2 linked regions of the Spartinivicinus marinus genome follow. The protein of the gene in region 2 interacts with the protein of the main gene of each other region in a pairwise test. Links are inferred from orthologs where the notes say so. Each region holds a gene or a part of one and is shown on either strand. Other genes may lie near its edges.

Region 1 (9,368 bases), 1.7 Mb from region 2 along the record:
GGGTCGGTTATGAGCCAAAGGGGAATATTGGTCAAAGTGGTGTTCAGGTTAATGGGGGGGCTTACCCTGACTTAGATTTAATGATGAGCGCCTGCCTGCTTTGTAATGATGCCACTTTGCAGCAGAACAACCAGCATTGGCAAATCAGTGGTGACCCTACCGAAGCAGCCTTAATTACCCTCGCTTATAAATATGGACTGATCAGTGATACGGAAAAAGCTGAAAAGCCTCGCTTGGATGAAATCCCCTTTGCATCGGAATATCGGTTTATGGCCACTCTTCACCATGATCATCACGGGCACTATTTTGCAATCGTCAAAGGGGCTCCAGAACAGATCATAGAGATGTGCAACCAACAACGCTTGAATGGTGAGGATCAACCCTTTGAGCCAGACTGGTGGTTAAATCAGGCCAATGAACTGGCCAGTAATGGTAAACGTGTATTAGCAATCGCCTATTTGAACTTTACGACCAAGCCCTCTGCGTTAGCCCTAGATGATATCAGCCAAGGACTGACTATGGTGGGGCTGGTAGGCATGGTCGACCCTCCTCGCCCAGAAGCTATTCGTGCTGTAGCTATGGCCCAGTCAGCGGGAATCCAGGTTAAAATGATCACTGGCGATCATACTGCCACTGCTGCTGCAATTGGCCGGCAAATGCAGATTGGGCTTGATACGGATCCAGTGACTGGCAGCGATTTAGAACAGTTATCTGACCAGGCATTACAGCAACTTGCTCATGAGCGGGACGTATTTGCCCGTACCAGTCCGGAGCATAAATTAAAACTGGTGCAAGCGTTGCAGGCCCAAGGCCATGTGGTAGCGATGACGGGTGATGGGGTCAATGATGCCCCTGCATTAAAGCGAGCTGAAGTGGGCATTGCCATGGGGTGTAAAGGCACTGAGGCAGCTAAGCAGGCGTCACGCGTGGTATTAGCAGATGATAATTTTGCCTCTATTGTCGATGCGGTCGAAGAAGGCCGGGTGGTATATGACAATTTGAAAAAAGCCATTATGTTTATACTACCTACCAGTGGCGGAGAAGCGTTAAGTATTTTGGCTGCTATCGCCTTGGGTGTAGTACTACCCATTACGCCAGTACAAATTCTATGGATTAATATGGTCACCGCCGTTACCCTAGCCATGACCTTAGGTTTTGAGCCAGCAGAATCTGATGTAATGAAACGCCCTCCAAGAAAACCTGATGCTCCTCTGCTATCAAAATTGCTGATTTGGAGAACCTGTTTTGTTTCAATATTAATGGTAGTAACCAGCTTTGGTATGTATCTGTGGTATAACCAAACCGGGCATGGTTTAAATGAATCCCGTACGATAGCAGTTAATGTACTGGTCTTTTGTGAAATTTTTTATTTGCTTAATACGCGTGTGATGCAGCGTCATGCCTTGTCATGGAGCAGTTTAACTAGCAATATTTATTTATGGTATGCCATCGGTATTCTATTCCTGCTGCAAATGGCATTTACTTACAGCAGTTATTTTCAATATTTATTTCAAACCAGTGGGCTGACATTAATCAGTTGGCTGCATATTATTAGTAGTACCTTACTGTTTTTTATCATTATTGAAATCGAAAAATATTTATTGCGCAGGTTTACCTTAACAATAGTGCCCTAATTTAATAACTAATATTGCTTGATTATGCTTCCCGCAAAGGGGAGGTCCCTCCTTTGCGGGATTTTTTGCAACTTTATTTGTATCGACTACGCTTCGATTGCTGTTTGTAACTTATCTAACACAGTGTTTTGGTCAAACTCTTCAATACTGACACTAGCGCCTTCTACTTTGTGCCACTGACCTTCATAAAGGAATTCGTAGTTACATACGCCTGATTGCCAGTCTTTTTCAAGTGATGCTCGTAAACGTAGGTTTTCTACTAGTTGTGGTTGTCCGTGAATGATTATTTCTGTTGGGCCCTGGCCTTCTGCTACCAACAAAATATGAGTCGATGACATAGTGGCCATGTATGACCAAGTGCCATGGACGTTAGAAAAAACGTTTAAAGGTGGGCTGATCGCTTGAAAAACATGTGCAACACCGCATATTGTTCCAGCTGGTGCATTTACCAATAAATTTAAGTTAAGTACTGGCGCGCCTAGCAAAGGTTTGCCATCTACTTTTGGTTGAACTAAATAATGGACAGGGAATAAACCAATTTCAGAATTAACTTGAGACATAATAAATCCTTTTTGTATATTTGGTATTAGAAATTATCAGTGTGTTATTCCATCAACTTCGCCTTGCAAGTTTTTTATTCGAAGAAGATACGCGAGTGAGTGTAGATTAAAATCCGATAAATACCATTGATTACAAAAATTTAATATTTTGACTTGTTCTCAGCTTCTTAAGCCATCCACGAGGTGAAATCAAATCCCCAGCGGACTAGACCAAATGCCACTAATAAGCCGCCTTCCAAACGGGAGATTCGCCAGCCAGTGCGCATAAAGAATACGGTCACTATCACCATGGCGGTAACTGCTAATAATGAGATGCGAGCCATTGGATCAGTTGTCACTGGCTGTAACATCCCCGCTAGCCCCAACACCCCAAGCAGATTGAACAGATCACTGCCAATGAGATTGCCGGCACTGAGTGAATAATGCCCTTTGAGAACACCTGTCAGGCTGGTAGCAATTTCCGGTGCAGAAGTACCAGCTGCAACAATGGTGACGGCAATTACCCACTGACTGACACCAAAATCAGTGGCAATTGAAACTGCTGCATCCACCATCAAATGAGAGCTGGCTAGAATCATCACCAACCCTCCCCCCAGCATCAGGCATTGCTTAAAGAGAGGGTGATTAGCAACTGATGATACAGCCTCTGGTACTAATGAGTCATCACGTTGATATAATAAATAAATGATGTAAAGAACCAGCCCGGTAAACATCAAAGCCCCTTCAAGGCGCCCCAGGTGTAGATCAACCCCCACAACTATAGAAAGAAACACCGTCGCAGCGAATAATACCATGCCATCCCGCCACACCAGTTTGTTACTGGTGGGAATGGCTTTAACCAGCGCACAACCACCCAAAATAAAACCCAAGTTAAAAATATTGGAACCAACAATATTGCCAACAGAAATATTGCCATGGCCTTTCAGCCCAGCAATCAGTGTCACAGCAAATTCCGGTGCAGAAGTGCCCATAGCAACCACAGTTAAACCAATCACCAACTCTGATAAACCCAGCAACTTGGCCAATTGTGAGGCAGAAACCACCACCCATTGCGCACCTTTGGCAATCAACAGCATGGTTACCAATACAATTAAAGCATTGAGCCAAACCGGCGCATTACTTAAAAAATTTCCACTCATAAAGTAATTCTATCTAACTTAGACAGCTTCTGTAGCTTAAAGCATAGGAGCCCACCAACATAGAATGCACAAGAAACCGCAATAATGGTTTGGTCCAGATCAATGTTGTTAATTTCATGCAGACGGATACAGAAATTTTGCTAAAAAAAATTAGCGTTATCCACGCACGATATTAAAATCCAAAAAATGGGTCGAGCAGGAAATACAAGGATCATAATTGCGGATGACTCTTTCACAGAAAAACTTCAGCGCGTCATCACTGTTATGTAAGCCAAATTTTTTGACAGAATATTTTAAATCCTGCTCTATCCGGGCTTGGTTCTGACTAGTGGGCGGGATAATTGTACAATTAATTACTCGCCCCTCGTCGTCTAGCTGGTAGTGATGGTAGATCATTCCTCTTGGGGCTTCTGTACAATAACAACATTCCCCAGCTTGTGGTGTCACTGGCAGATGGGCATCTCCTGTTGGACAGGGCTCAGCCAATAGTTGTTGTGCTTCAGTTAACGCTAAAAGAATCTCTACTGCCCGAGCCTGAATGCTGGTAAACATATTTTGGTTGGGAAACACCAGACCAATATCATTAACTAGCTTTTTTATGGGACCAGGCAAAATAGCAACATTATTATTTAATCGGGCTAATGGACCGACTAAATAATCCTTACCGTCCAGCAATGAATAAAAGGCGGTCGAATGCCGCACCTGATGTTCTTTAAAATGATCAGGATATTGCCAATAATTTAACGTTAAACCATTACTGGTAGTAATATCCCCGCCATTAATGGGATAAATCTCAGAATGTTTTAAGCTGACCCAAATAAAGTCATGGCTGTAGTCCAGCAATGGTAAGCTGGCTGTCCAGCGTAATAACGCTACTGCAGCTGGTAAGGCTTGATCCACTTGTTGCCTGGCTGCATCCCAGTTTGCCGGCTCAGGCAACCGACCAAAGCCCCCTACCTGTAAACCCACTGGGTGTACTGAGCGGCCCCCTAACAAAGTCATCAAGGCATTGCCGGTTTCCTGGATTTGCATGCCCCGTTGCAAGACCTGCGGATGCTGCTTAGCCATGCTTAAGGCGCTCTCAAACCCTAAAAAATCAGGAACAGCTAAAAAGTGAATATGCAGGGAGTGGCTTTGAATCCATTCTCCCAGATTCATTAGTCGTCTGAGCTGGATTAAATGATCAGGCAATTGAATATTAAATAAGTCTTCAATGGCTTGAATGGAAGTGAGCTGATAAGCCATCGGGCAAATCCCACAGATGCGAGCATTCAGGTCAGGCACATCCTGATAGGACTTACCTTCCAGAAACTTTTCAAATAACCGGGGGGGCTCAAAAATTTTCAGGTGTAGCTTATCAATTGTATCCCCTTTGGCGGATAGCTCTAACGCCCCTTCCCCCTCTAGGCGGGTGACAAAAGGGACTTTTAAAGCAATCTTACGCTGCTTAGCCATTACTCAATTTCCTTAACCTCAATCGCCTGCCAATGGTGGCTTTCTTCCCGAAAGGGGTTGCTATGGCTGTGGATTGAGGCAAAACGCTGGGCAATTTCTCGTGGGACTAAACCCAGCCCGGCAAATCGATTGGCCAGGCTATGGCAATTGGGCTGCTCTGAAGGGCCAAAACAACCATAACAGGCTCGCCCAAAAGCCGGACATAACGCCCCACACCCTGTGCGCACCACCGGCCCTAAACAAGGAGCCTGTTGGGTGACCATGACACAGACTAGCTGGTGGCGCTTACATGCCATACAAAGCTTTTCAGCCTCCGGCCGGGGTTTAGCGCCAAATAACAGCTGACGAATAAAATGATTCACTTGCCTGACAGTAATGGGGCAACCCCACAGCTCAAAATCCACTTTAATATGCTCAGCCACCCCGGTTGAGGTCCCTAACGTGGCGATAAAGTCAGGGCGGGTATACACCGCTTGCATCCAGGCATTGCCATCAGCCATATTCCGTAATGCCTGCACCCCACCACTGGTAGCACAGGCACCGATACTGACCACTAGTTTGCTGTTCTGACGAATCTGTTGGGCACGCTTTAAATCTTCGGGAGTGGAGACACTACCTTCCACAAATGCCAGGTCCACTTTTTCATCTGGGTGGTTCAGGCCTGCTTCGATAAAGTGCTTAAACTCAACCAGCTCCACTAGTTCTAGCAAAGTGGCCCCTTGATTAAGAAAAGCCAGCTGACAGCCTGAACAAGATGTCAGTTTATGAAGGGCCACGGTCAGCTTGGTTGGGTTCGCTTGCTGGTTCATTCCCTAAACTCCTGCCAGGCCAAACCAAGACTTAATCTGTGGATAGTGAAACACAGGACCATCTTTACAGACGAAATAAGGCCCTAACTGACAATGACCACAAGAACCATGACCACACTGGAAATTCCGCTCCAGGCTCAAATAAACTGATTTATCGTGAACCTGATGTTTAGCTAATTGTTTCAGGGCCGCCAGCATCATAATCTCAGGACCACACATCAGCACGGCACAATAGTTAGCGTCAAACTGCGCCAGTGCTAATAACTCGGTCACCATGCCTAACCGCCAGTGATACTTGCGTTTTTTCTCTTCACTGGCTGCCAGTAATACCTGGCAATCACCCAAGTCACGCCAGCGTTCATACTGGGGCTGCCACAACAAATCGTTATGGTGCTTCACCCCTTGCAGTATCACGATCCTGCCATACTTGCTACGATTCTCAACGGCATAATTGATTGCTGCAACCACTGGTGCGCAGCCTAATCCAGCAGTAATGAACACTAAGTCCTGGCCTTCCAGTTGGTGTAATGGCCAGCCCTGACCAAATGGTCCCCGCAAGCCTAGTTGGGCACCAATATCCAACGCCACCAGTGGCTGGGTAACCCGACCAACGGCTCGGATAGTGTGCAGCAGCAAATCTTGCTGCCAGCCCATAATAGAGATAGGCACTTCCCCTAGCCCAAACAAATACAGCATATTGAACTGGCCAAAGGCAAAATCAAACGATGAGTTCGTCTCCAGTGCCAGGTGCAAGGTGTAAATACCCGGTGACTCCTGCTGTTTATCTGCCAATGTTGCCACTATGGGTAGTTGCAGCCCTTTAGGTAAGAATTCAGTCATCATCGACCTCATCCTTTAACAAAGCCTGAGCTTCTTCTACCAGATCAATCCCCACTGGGCACCAGCTAATACAGCGACCACAGCCCACGCAGCCACTGCGTTCAAACTGCTGTTGCCAAGTAGCCAGCTTGTGGGTTAACCACTGGCGGTAACGCTGACTGATTTCCGGGCGAAAAACTTTACCGACAATGTAACTATGCTGCTCGCTGAAACAGGAATCCCATAGTCGCACTTGCTCAGCCTGCTGCCCTTTAACATCACTGTGTGACTCCTGCTTAGAGCAAAAACAAGTGGGACAGACCAGCGTGCAATTGCCACAAGCCAGGCAGCGCTCTGCTACATCCTGCCATTGTGGGTGATCTAGCCTGTTTACCAGTTTCAGTAGTTGTTGTTCATCGGGCATGGTTCGCTGCTGGTAGGTGGCCGCTTGAAGCTGTTGTTTTGCCTCGGATAGCTGCTTTGTTTTGGCTTTGGCCAGCGGTAACTGCTGAACGATTACCTCTCCTTGATCACTGCCACTCGCCACTAAAAAGCCGGTTTCCAACTCATCCAGCAAAATATCAAAACCAAAGGTAGCGGCAGGCCCATCACCGGTGGAGACACAAAAACAGGTACTGGCACTGCGGGCGCAATTAACAGCAATGATAAATAGTTGCTGTCGCTGTGTTTGATAATATGGGTCAGGAAATAACCCGTTGAGAAAGTGCTGATCATGAATTTTCAGCGCTGCCAGATCACAACCACGCAGGCCAATAAATGCCCTTGGCTGAGCTTGCTCGGGCGTTTGGCGAAAACATAGACCCTCTGTGGTTTGTTCTGCCTGCCATAGGTGCTGTTCTGGCTTAAACAGCCAAGGCTTAAGTGCTTGAGGGCCTGTGTTCCAGTAAAAACAGCGCTGGCCGGCAGTCTGTTCCAGTTGATAGCGTCCTGGCGATACTTGCTCCTGCCAGCCCAATGGCAGTTGCTCAAAACCCGCTAATGGCGAAAAGACAATGGCACCATCCTTGACTGTTGGCCCAATGACCTCATAACCCGCTTTTCTTAGCGCTTGATACAGCTCTGGAAATTGTTGCCGTGGTAAAAAGCCTTTATCCATGGGGCTGATGCGTGGCTGACGCTGTGGCCTGGGAAACGGCTTTGCTGGTGGTTAACCAGTGTTCCCAGTCAACGAATCCCTCTCCAGTTTTCGCTGATAGTAAAAAAATTTCTGCCTGGGGATTTAACTGGCTAATTGCTTGTTTGACTTTGGTCAGGTCAAACTCCAGGTAAGGCAGTAAATCCGCTTTATTGATAATCACCAACTCACAACTGCTAAACAGATGAGGGTATTTTTCCGGCTTATCATCACCATCAGTGACGGCCATCATCGCTACTCGGCGCTGCTCACCCAGGTCAAACAACGCAGGGCAGACCAAGTTACCGACATTCTCAATAAACACCAGGCTTCCTGCTACTGGTGACAGGGCTGCTAACCCTGCTTTGATCATTTCCGCATCCAAATGACAGCCAGTACCCGTGTTAATCTGCAGAGCCTTGCCTCCCATCGCTTGGATACGCCTAGCATCATTGAGGGTTTGCTGATCCCCTTCCAACACCGCAACTTCAGGTAATCCCTCAGCCAGATCAGCTAAGGTAGCTTCTAGTAATTGAGTTTTGCCAGCGCCTGGCGTCCCCATCAGATTAATACAGGTGATATTTTGGTTAACCAGCCACTGCCGGTTTTGTTCAGCAATGGCTTCGTTTCCTGCCAATAAAGATTGCTGTAATTGAAGGCTATGAGCATCAAAATGCAGGTGATGGTGTTGGCTATCCGTGCCCGGCGCTGTTAACAGGGCTTTTTCGCTTGAGCATCCACAGTGATTACACATTAGGCGAACTCGATTTCAGTGAGAGTTAATTGCTGTCCTGAGATCAAAGTATAGTTATAACTACCACAGGGGCACGGTAAGCCCAGCCTGACTAGTTCAAACAATTTCTGACAATTATTACACCTGGCCTGACCACCGGGGTTGTCGATAACCAAGTCAGTTTTGGCTAAAGCGGCTTCTTCTTTCACCATCTCAAAACAGAACTGCAACCGGTCAGGATCCACGCAACTCAGCCCACCTACCTCAATACAGATTCTGCGGATGCTTTTATCGGTATAGGGCCTGACCTGTTGGAGTAGTGCCTGAATAATGGAGAGTTCGTGCATAGCCTGTGATGATTAAGAGTAGTTAACAAATTCGTGGTAACTGCACGCCATAGGGTGTTTCCAACATTCGTTTTCCGCCATAGGCAGTCGATAAATAAACCATCCCCTGCGAAGTCTCGGTAACTTGGCCAACCACTTTGGCTTGTTGCCCCAAGGGATGGGACTGCATGAGCTGGAGGGCTTGCTCCACCTGCTGAGCTGGCACTACAAAGGCAGCCATTCCCTCATTGGCAAGAAACAGTGGCTCTAAGCCAAGAATTTCACAGATAGCTTGGGTTTGGGGACGAATGGGTAGTTCAGGCTCAAACAGCTCAATGGTCACTTGGGAGGCTTTGGCAATTTCATTCAGTACCACGCCCAAGCCACCACGGGTGGCATCACGCATACAGCGAATTTGTGGGCATTGGGCTAATAGGGGGTGAATCAATAAAGATAACGGGGCGCAATCGCTGCGAAGGTCACTGTAAAGCCCCAGGTTTTCTCTGGCTAACATCACTGCGGCACCATGATCGCCTATAAAACCATTGACCAGGATTTTGTCTCCTGGTTGTGCAGCACTAACCTTTACCTGAATTCTACTGGGTATAACCCCCACCCCGGAGGTATTAATAAACAGCTGATCGGCCATCCCCCGCTCGACTACCTTAGTATCCCCAGTGACTATCCTCACCCCAGCCTGTTGAGCCGTTTTGGCCATAGAGCTGACAATGGATTCCAGCAGTTTGAACTCAATCCCT
Region 2 (9,225 bases):
TTTATAGTTGGTTTATTCCCTCCTACCAGGCTACATATATACTTGCGTTAATAGCATCAGTATTATTAATTTTCGGTTACTTTTTTTCTCAACCAGGAAGTGCAACATGGGTAGTCTTTATTAATCGGTGCTTAGCCTTCATGGCTATTTGGATTACTGCCTACTTACTCATTAAGATCAAACTTAAAGAAACTGAACTCAAAGCACGTAATCAAGAATTAGAACAGTTTGCTTATATTACTTCCCATGATTTACAAGAGCCATTGCGTACTATTATGAGTTACAGTGAGTTAATCACCACTAGGTATAATAAGATTCTTGATGATACAGGGAAAAAAAGTTTACACTTTATTACACAATCCACCCACCATATGAGTATGCTGATAAAAGGTTTATTAGATTACTCACGCATTGGTTACAACAAAAAACGAAGTTTAATCAACTGCAATACTTTAGTTAAATCTATACAAGATGAGCTTCATTCACTCATTAAAATAACTCATGCAGTTATTAAAGTAGATGAATTACCCTCTATACAAGGCTATCCCGCTGAATTACGCATGTTATTTCAACACCTCATTTGCAATGCAATTAAGTTTCAAAAAAGTAACACCCAGCCTAAAGTAGAGATATTTGCCCACAAGGAAAAAAACTATTGGTTATTTGTTGTTCAAGACAATGGAATAGGCATTGAGGACAACTTAAAAAACAAAATTTTTGTTGTCTTTCAACGTCTTCATAAAAAAAATGAATATGAAGGGATAGGTATAGGTTTAGCTTATTGCAAAAAAGTTGTAGACTTACATAAAGGTCAAATTTGGGTTGATTCAAAACTCAATGAAGGTAGCACCTTCTTTTTTACAATACCAAGTTGAAATAGTCATATGAATAAAATATTAAAAAAAATACTACTAATTGATGACAATGAAGCAGACAACTTCCTACATGAATTAATAATTAAAAAATCAGGTATCACCGAAAGTGTCATCGCAATGACCTCCGCAACAGATGCCTTAGAGTACTTAAAATCAAAGCAAGGTAATAACCATCCTCAGCCTTGTCTTATTTTTCTTGATATCAACATGCCAAGGATGAACGGTTGGGAGTTTCTAGAAGAGTATGAAAGCCTTCCTTCAGAACAAAAGGCAAAAGTCGTGATTGTTATGTTAACGACATCGCTTAACCCAGATGACAAAGAAAAATCAAATTCAATAGATCATATCACTGAATTTTATACAAAACCTCTGACTCAGGCCATATTAGATAGAATTATAAAACAGTATTTCCTATAATTCCCTATAAAAAGTCATTCACACCCGGGTATATCAATATTTCACATATAGTCGACTGAAATATTCAGGCTAGTCAAATAAGCATTCGTTTATGCTGCTCTATTACTTATTTCCATTTATTTCTTTAACCCCACTCTAATCGCAGCTACAGTTTCTAATATATTTATAGAATAATAAATACTTTGTTCTTTAGCTCTTATCAATCAGCCATGGATGGATGAGTTGCAATGTTTGGCAATGACTTTCAACTATACGATGAAGTCATTTTTTATATCACCATCATTAACTTATATTAAACCCAGCCAAACTTTACCCTAGGAAGGGGCTATATTAAAAGCATGAACAGTGACGAATACAGTAAAACAATCTATTCAATCGCTCATGACTTAAGTGCCCCTCTACGAGGCTTAGATGGTTTCTCAACTATTTTAGTAGAAACCTATCAAGATAAGCTTGACGAACAAGGCCTTCAGTGGCTTTTAATGATAAAAGAAAATGCTATTAAAGCAAAAGTAATGCTAAATAGTATTGTAACTTACTCCCAAATCACATCAACTGATTATCCTCCCATTGAAGTCAACTTAAATCAATTAATAGATAAAATATTAACAAAAAACAAATATTTTAATAATTATTATTCAAATCAGATAACACCTACCCTAAAAATAACAAAGCTACCTACTATTAAAGGAATCGAACAGTTGTGGGATAAGCTATTAACAGCCCTCCTCGACAATGCATTTAAGTTTCAATATAAAGATAAGAAACCTATCATTGAAGTATCAACTATTCAGACAAAAGATTGTTGGTCATTACTCATTGCCGATAATGGTATTGGTATTAAAAAACAAGACTACGATATTATTACACGTATTTTTTCTCGACTACATAGTGAAAAAATATACCCTGGTGATGGTATGGGGTTAGCTTACTGCCAACAAATTATCAATATGTATGATGGCTCTATTAAATTTGATCAATCAATGCTAGGTGGATTGCTTGTAAACTGCACCTTTCCTAGCCGGTTTTTAGCCTAACAACCTAACAAGTAGAGGGGGCTATGAAAGAGTTCATCTTAAATTGTTATGAGCCAAATAGCAAAATATTAATGGTTGAAGATAACCCAAGTGATGCTTTGTTATTCAAAACCATGATTGAAAGGGCTTCTAATAATTATATATCAATTGATACAGTTGACACATATAGCGAGACTCTAAATAAACTGAAAGGTAATCACTATACAGCAGTTCTATTGGACTTACATTTACCCGATATCGATAATTTTGAAAACATTATAAAGACTATTGAAAAAATCACTCCTGAATTGCCCGTAGTTATTCTCACGGGTTCAGAAGACCATTCCTTGCCACTGAAATTAATTCGCCTAGGTGTTCAAGATTACTTATGTAAAAATGAAGTCACACCATCTATTCTGATGAGATCATTAAGATACGCAAAGGAGCGAAAAGAAATTCAACTAGAACTTAAAAAAGCCCTCAAAAACCAAGCAAACCAAAATGAACTATTAAAATCTATTGTCAGAAAAGACTCCTTAACAAGCTTACCCAACCGTATATATTTCTTTGATTTTTGTAAACGTGCTCTTAACTTAGCAAAACGCCAAAATACGGTAATGGCAGTTTTGTATTTTGATATTAATGGTTTTAAATGTATTAATGATACTTATGGGCATACTGCTGGCGACCAGGTTTTAAAAGAACTTGGAATTAAAGTAACCAAAGCACTTAGAAAAGAAGACATGCTATTCAGACTTAGCGGTGATGAGTTTGCCATTATTGCCGAGCACTTACATGCTGAAGTACAAGCCTATCCTATTGCTAAACGAATCAACGAAGCAGTTTCTACTCTCCCCATTAAAATTGGTCAATTTAATATTGACGTTACTATTAGTATTGGTATTGCCGTTTATCCTGATAGCCAAACAGTTCAGGAGTTGGTTAAACATGCCGATATTGCTATGTATGAAGCTAAGCACAACAGTGATCATTTTGCCTGCTTTTACAGCAAAAGGCTTGATAACCTAAATAACAGGAATATAAAAATTGCTAGCTTACTCCCATCAGGCCTTCGAAGAAAGGAGTTTTCTGTAGTCTACCAGCCAATAATCAATTGTTTAACAGGTGACTGCTCTGGTGTAGAAGCATTAATTCGATGGAATAACAGTGAATTAGGGTATATTCCTCCAGAGGAATTTATTAACATAGCAGAAAACTCAGTTTATGGAAGCACACTTTGTTGCTATGTTATACGTGAGGCTTCTAAGCTTATTAAACAACTGAATGGAAAATACTTACCATTCATTAGTGTGTCCATTAATGTGGCTGCTCGCCAATTTACCAATCCTACATTTTTTAATAATTTGATTAATACTATTAAAGAAGTAAACCTACCTCCCGAAATGCTATGCATTGAAATTACCGAGCGCCAAGTTATTCAAAACCTTAAAGTTTGTGAGACAGCACTAAATAAAATCAAACAGTATGGTATACAAATTGCCCTAGATGACTATGGCACTGGTTTTTCGTCAATTACTCATTTAAAAAATCTACCTTTCGATAAAATTAAAATCGATAGAAGTTTAATTAATAACCTGCATAAGGATGCCAAAAATTTTGCATTAACTGATGCTATCATTTCAATGGCAAGGCATTTAGATTTAACTGTTGTAGCAGAAGGAGTAGAACATCAAGAAGAGCTTGAAATACTCGTAAAAATTGGCTGTGATGAGGTTCAAGGATTTCACCTGAGTAAGCCTATTTCAGCTCATAATTTAAAAGAAAGCTTTGCTGATATTAAGTCCGATAAAAGCCAAAATAAAGTTCAAATTAATGGCTTTTAGTCTTTTATGAAAGCTTATCGTTTGAAGTTATTATAATTTTTAGCTAAAAAAAGCACCTAAAAATTTCTTGCGATGGATATATAAGCTAACCATAAAAAAGGCCTCCATTGTCATGCGCAAGAAGCCTTCTATATATTTTTACATTACCAGATATAGATAACTCACCTAACTAGTGAGCGTGACCATGCTCTAGCTCTTCTTCTGTAGCATCGCGCACATCAATCACTTTACCTTCAAAATGTAAGGTCACTCCAGCTAAAGGATGGTTTGCATCAACCGATGCTTCGCCATTGTCTATGGCGGTAATAACCACTGGAATATCGCCTTGTTCTGTTTGAGCAGTAAAACGCATCCCTACTTCTAACTTCTCTGGCTCAGGAAACGTGGCCAAAGGCACTTGTTGTACCAATTGTTCTACCCGCTCTCCATAAGCATCTTCTGGACTAACCGTTACTTGAAAGCTATCACCTGCCACTTTGCCCACTAACTCCTGCTCTAAGCCAGGAATAATGTTGCCAAACCCGTGAAGGTAAGCAAGAGGCTGGTCTTCTGCAGACTGGTCAATTACTGTGCCATCATTATCCTTTAACGTATATTCAATGCTCACTACACACTTGTCGCCAATCAACATAGTTATTCCTCAGTTATTCATAAAAATTCACTGGTAATGCATTGTCAGCTGCCTTAATTGACATGCTTTCTTACACCAAACGCTCTTACATCAAACGTTCTAACACCTGGCGTTATAAAAAATGTCTAATAAACGCAGGACCACCACAAATCCCAGGGTTTTACAGCAGGTTGAGGGATTTTATGAAGACAAAAGGAAATCAAGGATAGGGATCAGTGAGTTACTTATGACACCATAAAAGCCTTTCCGCTCAATAGCTAGTCTAACAGATATTAGATAATTCTCAATTTCAGGCTTGTATTGGGCAATAATCAAACAATTACTACAGGCGTCCAATGAATTAAATCCATCCGGTTAGTTGCTTTTTGTTTATACAGAACTATTGTGTGCATAGTGTGTTTCAACCAACTCTTCTACAGGAAACTAATTTATACATCGTGATAAAAATATATCAGATTAAAATTATATAGAAGCAAAATTATTTGTATATTAGAGAAGGCCTTTACTCTATTTATATAACATTAAAGATCGATCATTTCAAAATACTCAATCAATATTCACGCCTTTATTAAATTCACTTAACACTTGATAAATTTCATTAAATAAGTTGAACAGCCTCATAGTAATACATTTATTCAGGTGCAATATTCTCTTGCAGTTATGTTAACTGCTAATGACCACATCACTCTTATGGGCACTTCTAATATACCCAATGCGGTGGTTTTTAGGGCTAGCCTACAGCTGTGAGGCTAGCAATAACAGTATTAACAGCATTTCCACCATCCATGGTGGTCAGGAATGATGCTAACAAAACCTAAAAATGATTCACGACGGGTATAACCACTTTTTTAAGTAAAAGTTATTAACAGAGCCATTTGGTTTTTGTTTACAAGCAACTTATGGACAATAATCTATGATAAATCGGATTCAACCAACCTTACGCGCACTTTCATTTAGCATTTTATGTATTAGCTGCTCAGCAACCACCTCATTAAATGCAGAAAGTTATGAATCAAACGAGACCAGCAGATTGGCTAGTAATTTTGAAGCAACGCACTTGATTTATACGCCTGAAGAAATGCTTTTTTTTGATATTAAGGATTATCTCGATAAAAATGCCCCGCATTTATCACCTTATGCAGAAACCCTTTCTCACTGGAGTGGCTACTCAACAATCAGCCCTAAAGTGTTAATCACCTTGTTAGAAGAACAAACGGGCATTGTAAGCAATCAACCAGCAAACCCTAACCTATTGAAAAAACCATTGGGAAAACTATCCAATAAAAAAGGATTTTCAGCGCAAATTCGGGATGTTGCCATTCGTTTAGCCAAACTTCATTATTATCAGACAGAAGCCTTACATCACCAGGCTACTGAACAAGGTACTGCAAACTATGCAGCACACAGTGAATTTTTTGCCTCATCAATAGAAGCACTTTTATCTGCTGCCAAAGATAAAACAACTGACTCTCTAGCTCAATCCAATCAACAAGAAGCTATTGCCGCCTATCAGCAAACCGACTTAAACAGTTTTTACCAAACTTACCAGCGACTCTTCCCTACTGATCGCACACAAACAGAGCAACCACAAGCAGCTGAATATTATAATCGTGCGAACCTCCCCCCTGCGAACCTTTTGCAACTGCCCTACCCCAAGGGTAGCTATTGGTATTTTGGCGGCAGTCATACCAATACAGGTAGTGGAAGTTACCCTCAATCATCACTGGATTTGAATAATGGCGGCCGGTGGGGGGATAACCTGTCTAATATCTGGGTAGTATCAGCCGCTCCCGGAAGAGCTGTCAGGCACTCATCCTGCTCGTTAGAGATAGTCCATGAGGGGGGCTGGTCAACCACCTATTATCATTTGAGCAACATTCAAGTTCGTACTGGTCAAACGGTTTCGCGCAATCAGCGAATTGCTAACTATGCAAATAACCAGTCTCAAGCCCTCTGTAATGGAGGCCGCTCTACCGGCCCCCACCAGCACTTCTCGCTAAAACGAAATGGTTCATCCTTCCATTTAAATGGTGTTAAGCTCTCTGGTTATACGGTCCATACCGGTAGAAACAGCTACGATTCAGACTGCAACTACTTTTGGTTAGAAAAAAACGGCAACAAGTACTGTGCCTGGAACAAGCTATATAACACAGGCGTAGCAAACACTACTCCGAATCCCAATCCCAATCCCAATCCCAATCCCAATCCCAATCCCAATCCCAATCCCAATCCCAATCCCAATCCCAATCCGAACCCGAACCCGAACCCGAACCCGAACCCGAACCCGAACCCGAACCCAGACAATGGTAATCAACTAAGCAATGGAATAGCTAAGACAAATTTAGCTGCTAGAAAGGGCCACAAATACTATTTCACATTCACAGTCCCTCAAAGCGCTAAAAACCTCAGATTTATAATGGAAAACAATAGAGGCGATGCTGACATGTATGTTAGATACTACAGAAAGCCAAGCTTTAACTACTGGGGATGCCGCCCATACAAAGTAAGACAAAGGGAGTCATGCAGCTTTAACAGCTTCCCAGCTGGGACCTACCATGTCATGGTACATGCTTTTACTAACTACTCCGGGGTGAGTATAAAAGCAGAGTATGATTCAGGGTATCGTAATTAATAGATTATTCTTACTGAAAGGCTAAGAGGGGTTGCCCCTCTTAGCCAGAACAACGCAGCAAGTTATACAAAAGTGATATAAGGTAAAATAGTCAGGCCCAAGTTAAAAATAAAATCAAAAATAGGCACACCCATAATACTTAAAGCCATCAATACCAATAATGCACCAATACCATAACGACTGTTATATTCTTGGTACTTTATAGCCAAGTGCTTAGGCAATAGATAAGGCAAAATATAGTGGCCATCTAAAGGGCCTAATGGAATTAAGTTAAATATCATCAATACCAGGTTAATGATTGCAAGATAAACAAAAAAGAACTCAGGCCCTGACCCCTCAAATATGTCCCACCCTTGATTACGCCCAAAAGCAAACAGGTTAATAGTTACGATTGCTAACAAAAGGTTCATACCAGGCCCAGCGGCAGCAACAACCATGCTCGCCCAGCGTGAGGTAAAGTTACTAGGATTGGTCATAACTGGCTTGGCATAACCAAAACCAATAATTGCCACCATCAACAACCCAAGCGGATCAATATGAGACATAGGGTTAAGGTTTAACCGCCCCATTCGCTCTGCAGTATCATCCCCATATAACTTGGCAGTTAACGCATGACCATATTCATGAAAAGTAAGTGCCATCACAATGGCAATAAGTAGAAGGATAAAGGCGGCTATCTGACCTTGATAGAGTAATTGCAGCATTCTATGACTAACTCCTAGGGCACAGGGTAACAACAGTTCCCCTGTAATACACAAAGAACCAAGCTTACCTCCAGTTGATTCCATTAGCAAATAAGCAATTAAGGGCATCTAGGGCCTGTTAACACTATTTGAACCGTCACTGTTGTGTCTGTAAAAGCGCTAATCTAGGCGTGAAGAGAGAAACTTAGTTGTTCTAAATAAACAATGAGCAACAAGTACTTTATGTCTAGATATAATTTCTTTAAACATTGATGGCCTAGTGGCTGCTCCTACTTAAGCTTGAGCTCTTCAGGCATCCACCATGAGGTATCAAAGTGCTGGTAATTAAAATCTGAAGGTAAATTTGGGTTTTTCAGAAAAATTATTTTTCTTTTATCAATCTTCGCACGCTCGAGAAACTTTTGATGGTACGCCAAAAACCATTTTTTGAACGATCCATCATACAACATTAAAACAAGTCCTTTTTCGATTCTTTCTGCAAGTTTAACATTCGCTTTATTAACAAAGAAATAAACCGGATATGGGTAAAAAAATGCAATATGCTGATCAACTATTATATTAGGTGCATGGTCAGTATTTGCCTCTTGTTCAGTCCACACTTCATTAATACCCCTTGGAAAATAGTCAAAGCGTTTATTTTCCAACATTGTAAACAATGATTTATAACTAGCATGAAAAACCGTAGGCATATTATTTTCAATTAACACTATATGATCTGGCCAGTGATTATTAAACCCAGCATTAAACCGCTTAATTATATCATCTAACGTTTCAATATACTTGAAAGCATGCATGCTGTCTTTATGGACAAGATTTAACCTTAAACCTAATATTCCATTGAGAATGGGTAGCTTAACAGGCAAAAATCGCTTCTCCAGCTCATCATTAGTGGCAAAAAAAGCAAAGTCGACAATTCCTTTTTCCAAATGCTTCATGCCTCTGCCATAGTTAATTTCTTCGGGTAATTCTTTTAGCTTTACCTCCAGCCCTAACCTTTCTATCGCCATTTTAAATAACTTTACTTCATAAGGAAATCGTACTTGCTTTTGAAAGTGAGTGTATATATTTTCGGAAGTGGCGTGCGCAGATAGCCCTAAGAATAATAA

Evidence for each region.
Region 1: the proteins of OQE68_RS18945 (region 2) and hypB interact in binary tests that used the Escherichia coli proteins (3 or more experiments, as listed by UniProt). The link is inferred for Spartinivicinus marinus from one-to-one orthologs.

Annotation. Positions count from the first base shown.
Region 1 is NZ_JAPJZK010000001.1:5,875,614-5,884,981, forward strand. What follows is about bases 6,416-9,368. They hold hypB (hydrogenase nickel incorporation protein HypB), read right to left. Parts: upstream 8,306-9,368; coding sequence 7,526-8,305; downstream 6,416-7,525. Other genes in these bases: OQE68_RS26010 (FAD/NAD(P)-binding protein), read right to left, coding at 6,416-6,440; OQE68_RS26015 (4Fe-4S dicluster domain-containing protein), read right to left, coding at 6,430-7,533; OQE68_RS26025 (hydrogenase maturation nickel metallochaperone HypA/HybF), read right to left, coding at 8,305-8,631; hypE (hydrogenase expression/formation protein HypE), read right to left, coding at 8,654-9,368. Outside these bases: OQE68_RS25985 (cation-transporting P-type ATPase), read left to right, coding at 1-1,634; OQE68_RS25990 (DUF1842 domain-containing protein), read right to left, coding at 1,721-2,194; OQE68_RS25995 (calcium/sodium antiporter), read right to left, coding at 2,362-3,333; OQE68_RS26000 (Ni/Fe hydrogenase subunit alpha), read right to left, coding at 3,490-4,788; OQE68_RS26005 (NADH-quinone oxidoreductase subunit B family protein), read right to left, coding at 4,788-5,597; more of OQE68_RS26010, read right to left, coding at 5,601-6,415. UniProt on the Escherichia coli protein: Involved in the maturation of [NiFe] hydrogenases. Required for nickel insertion into the metal center of the hydrogenase. Exhibits a low intrinsic GTPase activity, which is essential for nickel insertion.
Region 2 is NZ_JAPJZK010000001.1:4,221,702-4,230,926, reverse strand. Bases 3,053-5,862 are described here. They hold OQE68_RS18945 (FKBP-type peptidyl-prolyl cis-trans isomerase), read right to left. Parts: upstream 4,784-5,862; coding sequence 4,322-4,783; downstream 3,053-4,321. Other genes in these bases: OQE68_RS18940 (LasA N-terminal domain-containing protein), read left to right, coding at 5,697-5,862; OQE68_RS18950 (GGDEF domain-containing response regulator), read left to right, coding at 3,053-4,152. Outside these bases: OQE68_RS18965 (sensor histidine kinase), read left to right, coding at 1-875; OQE68_RS18960 (response regulator), read left to right, coding at 885-1,292; OQE68_RS18955 (sensor histidine kinase), read left to right, coding at 1,631-2,329; more of OQE68_RS18950, read left to right, coding at 2,401-3,052; more of OQE68_RS18940, read left to right, coding at 5,863-7,415; OQE68_RS18935 (site-2 protease family protein), read right to left, coding at 7,478-8,119; OQE68_RS18930 (type 2 periplasmic-binding domain-containing protein), read right to left, coding at 8,389-9,225. UniProt on the Escherichia coli protein: Folding helper with both chaperone and peptidyl-prolyl cis-trans isomerase (PPIase) activities. Chaperone activity prevents aggregation of unfolded or partially folded proteins and promotes their correct folding.